DNA from 2 places in the Fusobacterium necrogenes genome. Region 1 is predicted to be linked to the other one. Evidence: riboswitches for the same ligand, from Rfam matches in the RefSeq annotation. Region 1 holds a riboswitch; the other holds the start of a gene.

Region 1 (7,941 bases):
AAACACCATATCTGGATAATAACTTTTCTCCAACTCTGAATTTATTATTTTATTACATAGGACTATATCCCCTATACTATATTTTTCACTCTTAGCTCCACAGATTCCAATATTTAAAAATATGTCATCTTCATCTATCTCACTTTGGGAAAAAATATATGTCAAAGCTATTGCACTTTTTAAAATTCCTACTCCTGTTATTATCAAAGTAACTCTCTCATTTTTAAAAACTTGTAATTTTTTTATACCATTATCTCTTTTTAAATTAAAATACTTTATAATAGGTTTTGCTTCTATTCCTAAAGCTACTGAAATATATATCATCTTCTCTCCTCATTTTTTAAATTAATAGAAATACAATATATGTATTTGTACATTTTACTAAATCAACTTCTTTAATATTTCAGTTACATGTTGCATTTCTTTTTCCAATTCAGGTCTTATATTATTTATCTCTTCAAGTTTATTTTCTCTAGCTAAATTAACTATCTCATTTGAATATTGATATACCTTATTGAGGCCTAAATTACCAGCTACTCCTTTTAATGTATGAGCTATTTCTTCAATTTTTTTTACATCACTTCTATCTAATGCTATTTTTAAATCTTCAAAATTTTTATCTTCTGAAAATTTTTTTAAAAACTTTACATAAAATTCTATCATATCTCCAAATCTCGCTAAACTTCCATCAATATCTATATCTATTATTCCATTTAAATCTTTTAATTCCATTTTCTTTCCTCCTATATCTAACTTTTTACAATTAAAGTATATAATATTTATCTTTTTTTAGCAACTTTATGAACTCCTTTTCCTAATATTATAAAAGGGAGAAACTATAACTGGTTTCTCCCTCACAGTATCCTCTATTTTAAATTTTTGTTAACATATGTCTCATTTTTTCTTTTTTAGTCTTCATATATTTCTCATTAGTCTCATTAAATCCTGTCTCTATAGCTTCTCTTCCTATTACCTTCATTCCATAATTTTCAAGAGCTTCTATTTTTGCTGGATTATTAGTCATTACTCTCACTGACTTCACTCCTAAAGCTTTTAACATTTGAACAGCTATCGCATAATCTCTCATATCTGGCTCAAATCCCAAAGCCACATTAGCCTCTACTGTATCAGCTCCTTGATCTTGAAGAGTATATGCTTTTAATTTATTTATAAGGCCTATTCCTCTTCCTTCTTGTCTTAAATAAAGAACTACTCCTTCTCCTTCTTCATCTACTCTTTTCATAGCTCTTTTCAATTGAGAGCCACAATCACATCTTAAAGAGCCTAAAATATCTCCTGTAAAACATTCAGAATGCAATCTAACTAAAACATTCTCTTTTCCTGCTACATCTCCTTTTACTAAAGCAATGTGTTCTTTTCCATCTAGATTATTATCAAATGCTACTATTTCAAAAATTCCAGATCCAGTAGGCATCTTAGCTCTTATCGCAACCTCTACTAATTGATCATTCATCTTTATATATTTTTGTAAATCCTCAATAGAAATCATTTTCATATTTAATTCTTTAGCTAGCAATTGTAAATCATCAAATCTAGCCATTGTTCCATCTTCTTTCATGATTTCACAACATAAACCCATTTGTTTAAGTCCAGCTAATCTCATTAAATCTACAGTTGCCTCTGTATGGCCATTTCTGACGATTACTCCACCTTTTCTAGCCACTAATGGAAACATATGTCCTGGTCTTCTAAACTCATATGGCTTAACATTTTCATCTAAAGCTTTCATAGCTGTCAATGAACGCTCATAGGCCGATATCCCAGTTGTTGTATCTACATGATCTATTGATACAGTAAAAGCAGTGGAATGATTATCAGTATTATCATAACACATTGGAGGTAGAGCTAATTTTTTAGCATACTCCTGTGTCATAGGCATACAAATTAATCCTTTTCCTACTGTTGCCATTAAATTTATATTTTCAGGAGTAGCAAACTCAGCTGCACAAACAAAATCTCCTTCATTTTCTCTATTTTCATCATCTACTACTATTATTACTTTACCAGCTCTTAATTCTTCAAGAGCATCTTCTATTCTATCCAACATCACAATTCACTCCTCTAAAAACCATTTTTTAGTAAAAACTCCATAGTAATTCCCTCATTCTCTTTAAAAGGTCCATCTTGAAATTTTAAAAGTCTTTCAACATATTTTCCAACTAAATCAGTTTCGACATTTATATAATCTCCAACTCTTTTTTTCCCGAGCGTGATCATTTCTTGAGTATGAGGTATAAGTGAGACTCCAAAAGTCATATCTCCTAATTTCATTACAGTAAGACTTGCTCCATCGAGAGTGACTCTTCCTTTTTCAACTATGTATTTCATATATTTTCTTTCTATCTCTATCTCATATATTTTAGCTATTCCTTCAGAAATAATTGCAACCACTCTTCCTTCACAATCTACATCTCCAGTTACTAAATGGCCTCCTAATGGTGTAGCTAAAGTTATTGACTTTTCCAAATTTACTTTATCTCCTACAGTTAACCTTTTAAGATTAGTTCTTTTTACTGTTTCATACATACAATCAGCAGTAAAATAATCACTTCCTAACTTTGTCACTGTAAGACATGTCCCATTTGTTGCAATACTATCTCCAAGCTTTGCTTTCTCTAAGACTTTTTTACACTTTATTTTTAATTTTAAAGATTTTTCTCCGCTTTCAATAGATAGAACTTCTCCCATCTCTTCTACTAATCCTGTAAAAATAAGAAATCACTCCTTTCTATCTATAAAACTCCATAGATACATTATCTCCATAACTATTTATTTTAACATTTTTCAATTCGATTCCATCAGCTATATTCTCCATAGAAAATCCTTTTATAAAAGGTATTGCATTTTCATCTCCAAGTATTTTAGGTGCAATAAATATTTCTCCACCATCTATTGCTCCCTCCTTAAAAGCTTTAGATATAAGATATCCTCCACCCTCTAGTAGTATTCCATCTATTCCAAGATCTCCAGTCTTTAATAAAATTTCTGATATTTTAAAATTTTTACCTTCAAAATAAATAACTTTTACTTTCTTATCTAAAAGTATCTTACTTTTTTTATTTTCTACATTTTTTTGTGATGTCAAAACTATACTTTTACCATCTTGAAAATTTACTATCTTACTCCCTAATGGTATCTCTAAATTTGGATCCACTACTATTCTATATGGATCTCTTCCATTTTCTATTCTAGCTGTTAAACTTGGGTCATCTTTTAATACTGTATTAATACCAACCATTATCCCCATATATTTACTTCGTAGTTTTTGTACTCTTTCTCTAGCTAATTCATTTGTAATCCATTTTGAGTCTCCAGTTTTTGTAGCTATTTTTCCATCTAATGTTATTCCACATTTTAAAAAAAGATATGACTTTTTTTCTACTATATACTTCATAAAAACTCTATTAAGCTCTTTTGCTTCTTGCTCTAATACTCCTGTTATTACTTCTATTCCAGCATCTTGGAGTATTTTTATTCCTCTTCCTGATACTAAAGGATTAGGATCAAGAGATGCAATAATACATCTCTTCAATCCCATTTCTATTATTTTTTTAGCACATGGTGGAGTCTTTCCATAATGTGAACATGGTTCTAAAGTTACATAAATATCTGCTCCCACAGCTTTTTCTCCTGCCATCTCTAAAGCAAATACTTCTGCATGGGGTCCTCCATACTTCTTATGATATCCCTCTCCTACTATTATTCCATTTTTCACTACTACAGCTCCTACCAAAGGATTCGGATTTACAGCTCCCTCTCCAAGAGCAGCTAACTCTAATGCTCTTGCCATGTACTTTTCATCCATAAAACTACATCCCCTTTAATAAATTTACCATTTCAATTGCTGTTATAGCTGCATCAAAACCTTTATTTCCAGCTTTTGTTCCAGCTCTTTCTATAGCCTCTTCAATGCTATTAGTTGTCAATACCCCAAATATTACTGGAATATTACTATTTAAGCTAACTGTTGCTACTCCTTTAGAGACCTCAGCACAGACATAATCAAAATGTGGTGTAGACCCTTTTATAACTGCTCCTAAAGTTATTACCACATCATATTTCCCAGATTCTGCCATTTTCTTTGCTACAAGTGGAATTTCAAAAGCTCCTGGAACCCAAGCTAAATCTATGTTATCAGCTTCTACTTCATGTCTTAATAAAGCGTCCTCTGCCCCAGCAATAAGTTTAGATGTAATAAATTCATTAAATCTAGCTGCTACTATTCCTACTCTTAATTCTTTTCCTGTAAATTTCCCTTGTAATACTCTCATTTTTCCTCCTTGATTTCTCAGGACAAATAAAAAACCCAGACTTATTCTGGGCATGTAAAAAAGTATAAGATTCCTTATTAAAGATATCTTTTCTTCTTCCATCCAGACTATACTGTCGGTTTTGGAATCTCACCAAATCAGAATTTCAAAGAAACTCTCGTGGACTATAACCACCGGTCGGGAATTGCTTTCACTCACCCTGCCCTGAAGATTAAATATTTATTATTATAGTTCAAGTATAATCTTATTCAATAAATTTGTCAACTATTATTTTTTAATATAATTCTTCAATATATTCTTTTATTTTTCTAAGATAACTCCTATATATACAACAAAAACTTTTAATTATTTCTTTACTAATCAAATGATTAAAAAATCTTTACTTGCTTTTTATTAATAAACAAAGTACACTTATTATGTAAAATTATTTTCAATTTATCAGGAGGAAAATATGGAAAACAAAAAATCCAGCTTTCTTGGGTTAATACCTTTATTAATTTTTGTCATTATCTATTTAGGAACGGGAATCTTCCTACATTTTCAAAAGATAGAAATGGCTTTCTATCAATTACCCTCTCCAATTGCTATCTTTATTGGGTTAATATCAGCATTCACAATATTTAAAGGAACTATAAATGAAAAATTTAGTAATTTCCTTCAAGGATGTGGACATCAAGATATTATTACAATGTGCATAATATATCTTTTAGCTGGAGCTTTTGCTACTGTTACTAAAACAATGGGAGGAGTAGATGCAACCGTACATTTCGGCCTTACTCATGTATCTTCTCACTATATAGCTGCTGGATTATTTATTATATCTGCATTTATTTCAACAGCTACTGGCACATCAGTTGGTTCTATCGTTGCTATTACTCCTATAGCGATAGGTCTCTCTGAAAAAAGTGGTGTTTCTATGCCACTTATATTAGCTACTGTTTTGGGTGGTTCCATGTTTGGTGATAATCTTTCTATTATATCGGATACAACTATTGCCGCTACAAAAACTCAAGGAGTTGAAATGAAAGATAAATTTAGAGTTAATTTATATATAGCTGCCCCTTCTGCTATAATAACTATCATTTTACTTCTTATTTTTGGGCGTCCGGAAAGTATTCCTAATATAGAAATCCTTCCATACAATTTTTTAAAGATTCTTCCTTATGTAATTGTACTTCTATTGGCCATTATTGGTATAAATGTTTTTATAGTGTTGACATCAGGTATTATTTTATCGGGAATTATAGGATTTGTTTATGGAGATTTTTCATTTTTAACTTTTTCTAAAGAGATTTACAATGGGTTCACAAGTATGAATGAAATTTTCTTACTCTCGCTACTTACAGGTGGACTTGCTACAATGACTACTAAGGCTGGTGGAATTCAATGGCTTATTGATCAAATTCAAAAATTTATAGTTGGACCTAAAAGTGCAAAAATAGGAATAGGCACCTTAGTAGCTTTAACTGATATAGCTGTTGCTAATAATACAGTTGCTATTATAATTAATGGTCCAATTGCTAAAAAAATTTCTGAAAAATACAATGTTGATCTAAGAGAAAGTGCAGCTATATTAGATATTTTTTCTTGCATTTTTCAAGGCTTTATTCCCTACGGAGCTCAAATGTTAATTCTCTTAGGATTCACAGCTGGTAAAGTTTCTCCATTAGATATCATTCCATTATTATGGTATCAAGGTTTACTATTTATTTGTACAATACTATTTATAATTTTCTCTTTCAATAATAGAATTTTTAATAAATGAAATACTTAAAAATGGAGGAATAAATCTTGAATATATTAATAAGAGAGGCTAAAATAAAGGATTTTGAAAAAATGAATTTACTTTTTGAAGAGTTAGATAAATACCACAGAATTAATTTACCACATATTTTTAAAAAAGCAAAGGTCATAGGAAGATCTTTAGAGCATATAGAAAATATGTGTAGAGATGAAAATAGTGAGATATTTGTAGCTGAGAGCGAAGGTCAATTATTAGGATTAGCAGAAGTAATAAAAAAGAAAAATACTCCATACCCTTTAAAAATAGATAGAGAGTGGATAGTTTTAGATACCATAATAGTCAAAAAGGAATATAGAGGAATGGGAATAGGTAATATGTTATTTGATACTATTCTAGATTGGACTAAAGAAAAAGGAATTAATAGGATAGAAGTTAATGTATATGAATTTAATGAAAGTGCAATACTATTTTATGAAGGATTAGGATTTGAAAATTTTAGTAGAATCATGTATTTGGAGATATAAAAAATTAAAGGAAAATATACTTAGATAGTAATCTAAATAGATTTTCCTTTTTTATTTAAATTATTAAACTAAATAATTTTGAACAAGGCCAAATAAGAATAAGAGCTGGAAGTAGATTAATAGCACTTATATGTTTAATTTGTGCAATACTAAGTCCTAAGACAAAAGTAAGAATTCCTCCCACTGCAATAAAATCTTTCATCATATCAGGAGAAATAAAAGGAATTATAAATTGTGAAAGATAAAAAATGATTGTAAGGATAATAAATTGAGGAATAACAATTAAATTCATAGGATAACCTAAAGTAGCAGCAAAGATAACAGAGGCAAAAATATCCATAACAGCTTTAGAAAGTAAAATAGTCATATCTCCAGTTATTCCTTCGTTAATAGCTCCAAATATATTAGTTCCACTAGCACAAAGAGTAACTGTAACAAGTAAATAAAAATGCATATAAGCCTCTTTATCTCCAGGAATATCAAAATTTAACTTATTTAAAATATTTTGGAAAAAATTTCGAATTTTTTTATCTAAGGATAAAATTTCTCCAAGTAAAGCTCCTAAAATAAGAGCTAAGATAACAGCAGGTAAAGAGTTAAGTTTAATCATAGAAACAATACCAATTAGAATGGCAGCTATACCAAAAATAATATTCATTGAATATTTAATGTGAGTTGGGATATGATTTTTAATCATACTTCCAATATTTATTCCAATGAGAACACAACAACAATCAATAATAATTCCTTTAGGTAACATAAAAAACCTCCTTAAAAAATTTTCTCATTTTAACATAAGAAGATAAAAAAATCAAGAGTAAAGAGAGGTTTTATGGTATAATTAAAAGAAAAAAGGAGGAGAAATTATGATAAAAAACTTTGTACATCTACATTTACACACTGAATATAGCCTCCTTGATGGAGTAGGAAAGATAGATGATTATTTAGATAGAGCCAAAGAGTTAGGAATGCAAGCTATAGCGATTACTGACCATGGAAATCTTTTTGGAGCCTTAGAATTTTATAAAAAAGCAAGGAAAAAAGGGATAAAGCCAATAATAGGAATGGAAGCCTATGTTTGTGAAAGAGGAATGGAAGATAAAGAGGGGAGAAACTTTCATTTAATCCTTTTAGCAAGAGATAATGAAGGGTATAAAAATCTTTTAAAGATAAGTTCAGAGAGTTTTATTAGAGGATTTTACTATAAACCAAGAGTAGATAAAGTATTTTTAAAAGAACATAGTGAAGGATTGATAGCCCTTTCAGCTTGTATGCAGGGGGAGATATCTAGAAGAATTTTAGATATGGAAAGTGAAGTTAAAATATCTAATGCAATAGATGAGTATGTAGATATTTTTGGAAGAGAGAATTTCTTCATAGA
Region 2 (7,941 bases), 600 kb from region 1:
TTTTAGTAACTTTATCATTATCACCAGTTAAAACCTTAGTTCTTACCCCATACTCTTTTAGAGCAGCAATAGCTTTAGCAGTTGTAGGTTTAGGTGGGTCTAAGAAAGCAAGATATCCCATAAGTACCATATCCACTTCATCTTTTACTCCAAAACTATCCACAGGAGATGGATTAGTTTTTTGAGCAAGAGCAATAACACGAAGTCCGTCTTCATTGAAATTTTCAACAGTTTTTAAAACTTCCTCTTTTATCTCATCAGTAAGTAAAACTATCTCACCTTTAAACTCTGTATATTTACAAATAGATAACATCTCTTCAACAGCACCTTTAGTTATCATCTGTCTTTTTCCTGATTTATCTTCTACCACCACAGTCATACGACGACGAGAAAAGTCAAAAGGAATCTCATCAACTTTTGTATATATCTTTTCTAATTCTAAAAGAGAACTATCCCTTTCTCCCTCTTCATGAGTTTTTTCAATAATAGATAAATCTAACAGATTTTTTAATCCTGTTTGAAACCAGCTATTTAAAAAAGCATGACGTAATACTCTATTATTTTCATTTCCATGTACGTCCATATGATACTCTAGAACTACCTTGTCTAAAGTGATAGTTCCTGTCTTATCTGTACAAAGGATATCCATTGAACCAAAGTTTTGAATAGAGTTAAGATTTTTAACGATAGTTTTCTTTTTAGCCATAGATACAGCACCTTTAGCTAGACAAGTTGTAACTATCATAGGTAACATCTCTGGAGTAAGTCCTACTGCTATTGAGATGGCAAATAGTAGAGCTTGTACCCAGCTTCCTTTTGTAAATCCATTTACAAAGAATACAATAGGAACCATTACCATCATAAAACGGATAAGTAACCATGAAACAGAATTGACACCTTTTTCAAAACTAGATTCAATTTTTTCATCTGATACTAAAGTTTTAGATATAGAACCAAGAAGTGTATTATCTCCAGTAGAGATAACAACTCCAATAGCTGAGCCACTGATAACATTGCTTCCCATAAAAGCTATGTTATTTAACTCTGTTACAGCAAGTTTATCATCTAGTATAATTTGAGCTTTTTTCTCCACAGGCTCACTTTCACCTGTTAGAGAAGATTGGCTGATAAAGAAGTCTTTACATTCAATTATTCTTAAATCAGCAGGAATAATATCCCCAGCAGCAAGATAAACTATATCTCCGATTACTACATCTTCTAAAGGAATCTCCTTTTTATTTTCTCCAAATCTTTTAACTGAAGTAGTAGTAGTTATCATAGCAGATAAGCTTTCAGCAGCATTATTACTTTTTTCCTCTTGAATAAAACGTAATAATCCAGAGATAGTAACCATAGTAGTGATAATGATTACTGTAATAGGAGAAAAATCTTCTGGAGTGTTGCTGTACCAAGGAATAATCATATCAGTAACAGTAGACACAAGGGCTAGACAGAAAAGTACAGCTGTAAAAGGATTTACAAAAGCCTCTACTATTTTTTTGAAGAATGATTTTTTCTTTCCGTGAGTTATTATATTCTTTCCAAATATATCTAAGCTTTTTTCAGCTTGCTCCTTAGTAACTCCCTCTAAAGATGTATCTAATTTTTTTAGTAACTCCTCTGTTCCTAGAGAAGAGTACACTCTTATTTTTTTGTTTTCTTCATCTTTTAGATTTCTTGAGTTGATTTCAGCTTTGTTAATGTTTTTAAATTTTTTCATTGCTATCCTCCTTAATTTTAAAATATCTTTAAAGCTTAAACAGGGTAGCATATATTTAAAAGAACAAGGGCGAACTTAAAAACAGACATAGAAAAAGATGTCTGATAAATATTGAACTTTTAAATACATACTACTGCCACTATTTTCTACGTCCATTTTGCACCTCCTAAAAAATCAAGAAAATAAAAAACTCCATCCCAATTCAAACAGTGGTATGGAGTAATATCCAAATAAATATAAAAAATAAAAACTATTTTTTACCACCGTTTGAGCTTCAACTCTGTAGGGCGGTGAAGTTACATTAGATAACACCTTGGTTTCGATGTTGCCTGTTCAAACCAGCGCATAGTGTCTCCACTATTTTGCGGCAGTAACCCATATCCCTATAGTAGCCTTACTTACCGGAACTATTAAATTGTCTAAAGTATAGTATAATTTTTTTTATTTGTCAAGTAAAAATTTATTTTACTTTTTCTAAAATTTTGAAAACTTCCTTCATTTCAGAGTTTAAGAGCATCTTTCTAGTTTCAAAAATTTCTCTATAATAATCAGTTTTTTCTTTTTGAGGAAGATAATTTTTATTAATCTCTAAATTATTTTTTATTACCTCTTTTAAATCTTTTATATCTCCAAGAGCATAAGCCACAGTTAATACATTCATCATTACAGCTCCGCCAGATTTCTTAAAAGTCTTAGTTTTGGTATTTAGCATATCAGCTTTTATTTGATTCCAAAGGTTACTTTTGCTTCCACCCTCAGTTATAGTTATCTCCTCTAGGGATACTCCACCTTTTTTATATATATCTGTGATTCCAATATAGTCGTATCCAATAGCTTCTAGTACAGCTCTCCATAGTGTAGCTTGGTCAGTATCCATTCCCATATTTAAAAAACAACCAGAGGCATTTGCTAATTCTCCAACTCCCTTAGTGAGATATGGTAAAAATAAAACTCCATTAGCTCCAGTTGGAATTTTTTCTGCTGCTTTAGAAAGTTTATCGAAATATGAATCCTCACCAACTTTATCACAGATATTATCTCTAAACCATCTAAGAGCAAGTCCACCTGTTCTTATAAATCCCCAATAAAAATATGAGTTTTCTAAAGTTCCACTATTAAAAATCAATCCATTTTCTGGTTTGCTCAACTCCTCTTTTATTCCATCAGTTGATACACAGAACATAGCACAAGTACCAGCTACATCAGCAGCCATATTTTTCTCTAAAAGCCCACAACCTAACATAGATTGCATAGTATCTCCAGCACCAGCACAGATAGGAATACCTGCTGGTAATCCTGTAAACTCTGCCATCTCTTGAGAAAGGTTTCCAATTATATCCCAAGGTTTTACTATTTTAGGAAGATATTTTTTATCTATATTTAAAATTTTAAGTTGTTCATCTGACCACTCTTTTTTATAGACATTGTATCCTAGTCCCCAACCAGATATAGTTCCCCAATCTATAAAAGCATCTTTAGGAGATAATCCAGCTAGGTTCATCAAAATATATGGAGCATTGTGAACAAATTTACAACCATTTTCTAGAAATTTAGTATTTTTTAAAAACCATCTAGCTATCATAGCTGGAAACATACAGTTAGGAGTAGGATTTCCAGTTTCTTTAGCCCAGATATCAAAATTTTTACTTAAAAGCTCCTCTACATCTTTTTGGCAACGAGAATCTAAGTAGTTTACATATGGTGTTATAGGTTTACCATTTTCATCTATTCCAGCAATACCACAGATTATTCCATCACCAAAAATTCCTCTCACTTCACTTGGATTTAAGCCTTTTTCCTTCATCTGTGTAACACAATCTCTTATCCCTTTTTTACAAGCTTCTAAATATTCATTTACATCCATCTCTACCCAACCAGATTGAGGATAATTGAGAGTAGTAGGATAAGATTTTTCAGCTACACACTCCATTTCTAATGAATAGATAGCAACCTTAACACTTTGAGTTCCAGCATCAAATCCAATATAATATTTATTCATAACAACCTCCATAAAAATTAAATATTTTTAATGGAAAACTTAAAGATAACTATTAAAAAAACCCAGAAAACTCTGGGCAAAATAAACGAAAAAATAGTATATCTTTTCTTCTTCCATCCAGACTATACTGTCGGTTTTGGAATTTCACCAAATCAGAATTAAAAAATTCTCGTGGACTATAACCACCGGTCGGGAATTGTTACCTCACCCTGCCCTGAAGATAAAATATTCTTATTAATTTGAATATAACATTTTTAAATCTAATTGTCAATATAATACTCAAAAGTTCTGAAAATGACATATTATTATGACAAAATTAAAATATAAACTTATGGTTGCAAAAAAGTATGTATATAGGAGGATATATTTAATCAAAAAGATTATTATTATGCTCACTGTATAAAGAGAGATTATGCTCTTGGAGTTGGGATTGCGGTGGAGTTTGATAAAAGATATAATACGAGAGATAGATTATTAAAACTAGCTGAAGAAAAGTCGAAACTTTAGATAAAAAATATATAGAAATATAGAATGTATTTAACTTGATAACTAAGGAGAAATAATTAAAAATTGACTAAAAATAAAATTTATTACATAACTTGAATGAGGAGAACCCTAAGCCGTGGTAGGGAGTGTAAATGTTTCAGAGAACCTAGTCATAGTAGGATAGAGCTACAATAAATTTTAAATTAAATTTGACAGTCAGAAATTTTTAAAAAATACTGACTGTTTTTTATTTTCATAGGATAATAAAAATTTTTGGAGTATATTAAATAATATAGAGAGAAAATTACCAGAAAGAAAAATTGAAAGTTACAAGAGAAATATTAGATTATAAAAGGGAGAGAAATATGAAAGTAGAATTAAGAAAATGGAATAAAAAGTATAAGTATGAATTGAAGGATATTTGTAATAAAATAGATAGAAAATATTTATCAAATAGAATTCCAAACCCTTATAAAGCTGAAGATGTAATTTGGTGGTTAGATTATTTAGATTATGTAGAAAAAATGAAGGAAGCAATGGAATCTTCAGAGCTATTGTTATTGATGGAAAAATTTGTGAAACAATAAGTATTGAAAAAAGAGGAGATATTTATATTAAAGAGGGGGTCTTAGGTTATTATCCTTCAACTGAATATTGGTGAAGAGGAATAATGACACAGGCAACAGAAAAAGTTTATGAATTAGCATTTGAGCAGTTAGATATTATTAAAATAATGGCGACCACTTTTAAAGATAATATTGACTCAAGAAGAGTAATTGAAAAAAATGGATTTAAATTAGAAGGAATAAGAGAAAAATCTATATAAAAATGGCATAATTTATGATGAGTGTATATATGGAAAATTAAAATAAATAAGAAAATTGATTAGATGGATACTTATGTCAATAGTAACTAAAGAAGAGGCAGAATATCTTAATGAAATATTTACAAGGACTAGAAGCGTTACAAAAAGAGAAAACTATCCAAATGTGAAAAAAATTTTGAGACGCAAAAAGCAAAGCTTTCAGTGTTTCCTTCACAATTCTCTGAGTTTTCTTTAATTAGTTACTATCTATATAATTATAGTTATGCTATAATAATAAAAAAATCTAAGGAGAAAGGAAGTAAGAAGATGAAGATAAGATTCTTTGGAGAGATTGATATCAATAAAGACTATTATGAAACTACTATTCATTTAAAGGATAGAGATATCCAATTAGATTTGGATTTAGAGGAAGTAGTAGGAAAAAAAGATTGGATATTAGAGTATGATGAATATATTTCAAACTTATCTAGTTTTAAAGAAAAAATAGAAGAAAAATTAAATGAGGATTTTGATGACTGGGGTCTTACAAAAGAGTGGATAGATTGGCACATAGAAGAATTCGATAAAAAAGATATAGAAAAACTCACTGAAGAAACAGAAAAAACTCTTCCAATAGATGAGAAACTTTTTAGGGTTATAAATCTAGTAAGAGTAGGAATATACCCAAAATATGAAGACTATGCTGTATGGGATTTTATGCTAGATAAAAAGTTTAGCAGTCAAATTCTTGTAGTTATTACTGATAATAAGGGAGAAATTCTAGATATTACTTGGGAAAGTTAATAATATTCTAAAAAATGATAGATAAAAAATAAAAATCTATGTATAATTATTGATAATGGTACAAGTATTTATTTAATAAAGCTCTACAAATATTGAGGTTAAAAATCGAGGAGAAGACTTAATTATGACAGATCTAACAACAGGTAGTCCTACAAAACAAATGCTAAAATTTGCTATCCCAGTGTGTCTAGGGAATTTATTTCAACTTTTTTATAGCTTAACAGATACTAGGATAGTGGGAAGTACTTTAGGAGAAAATACTCTAGCAGCTGTTGGGGCAAGTACAGCAATAAGTACTCTACTTATTGGTTTTCTAACAGGACTTACAAATGGATTTTCTATTATTATTGCTCAAAATTTTGGAGCAAAAAATGAAAAGAATATAAGGAAAAGTATAGGGGGAACATTTTTATTAGGTTTTTTAACAGCACTATTCATAAGTTTTTTTAGTGTTACATTTTTAAAACCAATACTTAATATATTAAATGTTTCTAATGAAATTTTTTCACAATCTTATGGATATATTAAAATTATCCTTTTGGGAATAATAGCTACTATGTTTTATAATGCTTTTGCTGGAATATTAAGAGCTATTGGAGATACAATAGCTCCTCTTATATTTTTAGTTATAGCTTGTGGATTTAATATATTTTTGGATTTATATTTTATACTTAATCTTAAAATGGGAGTAGTTGGAGCAGCTTGGGCAACAGTCACCTCTCAAGGAATATCAGTACTATTTTGTGTAGTATATATGTGGAAAAAATATCCAAATCTTAGATTGAAAAAAGAGGATTTCAAAATAGATATACAACTCGTAAAAAAACTTTATGGTTCTGGTCTCTCTATGGGAATGATGATGTCCCTTGTATATTTTGGAACTTTGGCTCTACAAATAGCTATCAATGCTCTTGGAACAAATACAATAGTAGCTCATACAGCAGCTAGAAAGATAACAGAGTTTTTTATGCTTCCATTTGGAGTGATGAGTGTTACAATGGCAACATATTGTGGACAAAATAAAGGAGCTAGGGAGTATAAGAGAATAAAAATAGGAATATGGCAAGCTCTTTATATAACTTGGGTTTGGTGTGCTTTTATTTTGATACTAAGTTACACAATCTCTCCACAGTTAGTATATCTAGTTACAGGAACTAGAATTTCTGAAATAATTAATATAGCAGAAAAATATTTAAAAATAAATACGATATTTTATTTTGTCCCAGCTATTATATGCATATTGAGAAATGCTATGCAAGGAATAGGAGATTTAATAACTCCAATTTTCTCCAGTTTTATAGAGTTAGTTGGAAAAGTAGCTGTAGCTTTTTTCCTCACACCTAGTATAGGATATATGGGAATAATAGTTTCTGAACCAATTGTTTGGATATTAATGGTGATTCCTTTAATAGTGATGATCATAAAAAATCCTATTTTTAAAGAGAGAACTGTAAAAATATAAAAAATTATGGAAGGAGAGAAACATGTGGACTTGGTTTTTTATAGGAGTAGTATTTTTGATAATAGAAGGTATTAGCTTTGGATTATTATCTATTTGGTTTGCTATTGGAGCTTTTGTAACTATGTTTTTTACATATCTTCCCATTGATTATCAATTTTTTATTTTTATAGTAATATCTGGTATTTCACTTTTACTTATTAGAAAGACAACTATAGTTTATCTTAAAAGTAAGAGAAAAGAAGTAGATAGAATCAGAAAAGCTAACGTCAAAGTTGATAATATTTTAATACGAGGTAATGAAAGAATATACATAGTTAAACTAGATGGAAAAATTTGGGAATCTATTTGTAAAAACAAATTAGAAATAGATGAAATAGCTCAAGTAAAAGAAATAAAGGGAAATAAACTGCTTTTAATTAAATTAGAAGATGAAATTTTAGATATTTAAAAATTTAATCTAAATAAATTAGGAGGGATCTAATGTTTTTTATATTTTTATTAATTTTGATTATAATTATATTATTAGCTACACATGTAAGAATCGTTTCACAATCACAAGCTTTTGTAATTGAAAGATTAGGAGCTTATCTAACTACTTGGGACGTTGGACTAAATATTTTAATTCCATTTATAGATAGAATTGTTAGAAAAGTTTCACTAAAAGA

What was found. A riboswitch is a leader RNA that binds a small molecule or an ion and turns the genes downstream of it on or off. The one in region 1 is predicted to bind FMN.
Region 2: another riboswitch for FMN. It lies ahead of DYA59_RS04885 (FGGY-family carbohydrate kinase); the one in region 1 lies ahead of ribH (6,7-dimethyl-8-ribityllumazine synthase).

What each region holds. Positions count from the first base shown of each region.
Region 1 covers NZ_UGGU01000003.1:1,569,502-1,577,442, forward strand. The annotation lists gene DYA59_RS07360 (5'-methylthioadenosine/S-adenosylhomocysteine nucleosidase family protein) at 1-324, opposite strand, end outside; gene DYA59_RS07365 (Hpt domain-containing protein) at 382-732, opposite strand; gene ribA (GTP cyclohydrolase II) at 872-2,068, opposite strand; gene DYA59_RS07375 (riboflavin synthase) at 2,083-2,733, opposite strand; gene ribD (bifunctional diaminohydroxyphosphoribosylaminopyrimidine deaminase/5-amino-6-(5-phosphoribosylamino)uracil reductase RibD) at 2,750-3,826, opposite strand; gene ribH (6,7-dimethyl-8-ribityllumazine synthase) at 3,831-4,292, opposite strand; FMN riboswitch at 4,379-4,508, opposite strand; gene DYA59_RS07390 (Na+/H+ antiporter NhaC family protein) at 4,744-6,057, shown strand; gene DYA59_RS07395 (GNAT family N-acetyltransferase) at 6,084-6,560, shown strand; gene DYA59_RS07400 (DUF554 domain-containing protein) at 6,616-7,320, opposite strand; gene DYA59_RS07405 (DNA polymerase III subunit alpha) at 7,427-7,941, shown strand, end outside.
Region 2 covers NZ_UGGU01000003.1:973,557-981,497, forward strand. The annotation lists gene mgtA (magnesium-translocating P-type ATPase) at 1-1,720, opposite strand, end outside; M-box (ykoK) riboswitch at 1,972-2,133, opposite strand; gene DYA59_RS04885 (FGGY-family carbohydrate kinase) at 2,181-3,719, opposite strand; FMN riboswitch at 3,821-3,945, opposite strand; gene DYA59_RS04890 (hypothetical protein) at 4,571-4,792, shown strand; gene DYA59_RS04895 (GNAT family N-acetyltransferase) at 4,876-5,031, shown strand; gene DYA59_RS04900 (DUF2004 domain-containing protein) at 5,338-5,814, shown strand; gene DYA59_RS04905 (MATE family efflux transporter) at 5,939-7,276, shown strand; gene DYA59_RS04910 (NfeD family protein) at 7,299-7,724, shown strand; gene DYA59_RS04915 (SPFH domain-containing protein) at 7,757-7,941, shown strand, end outside.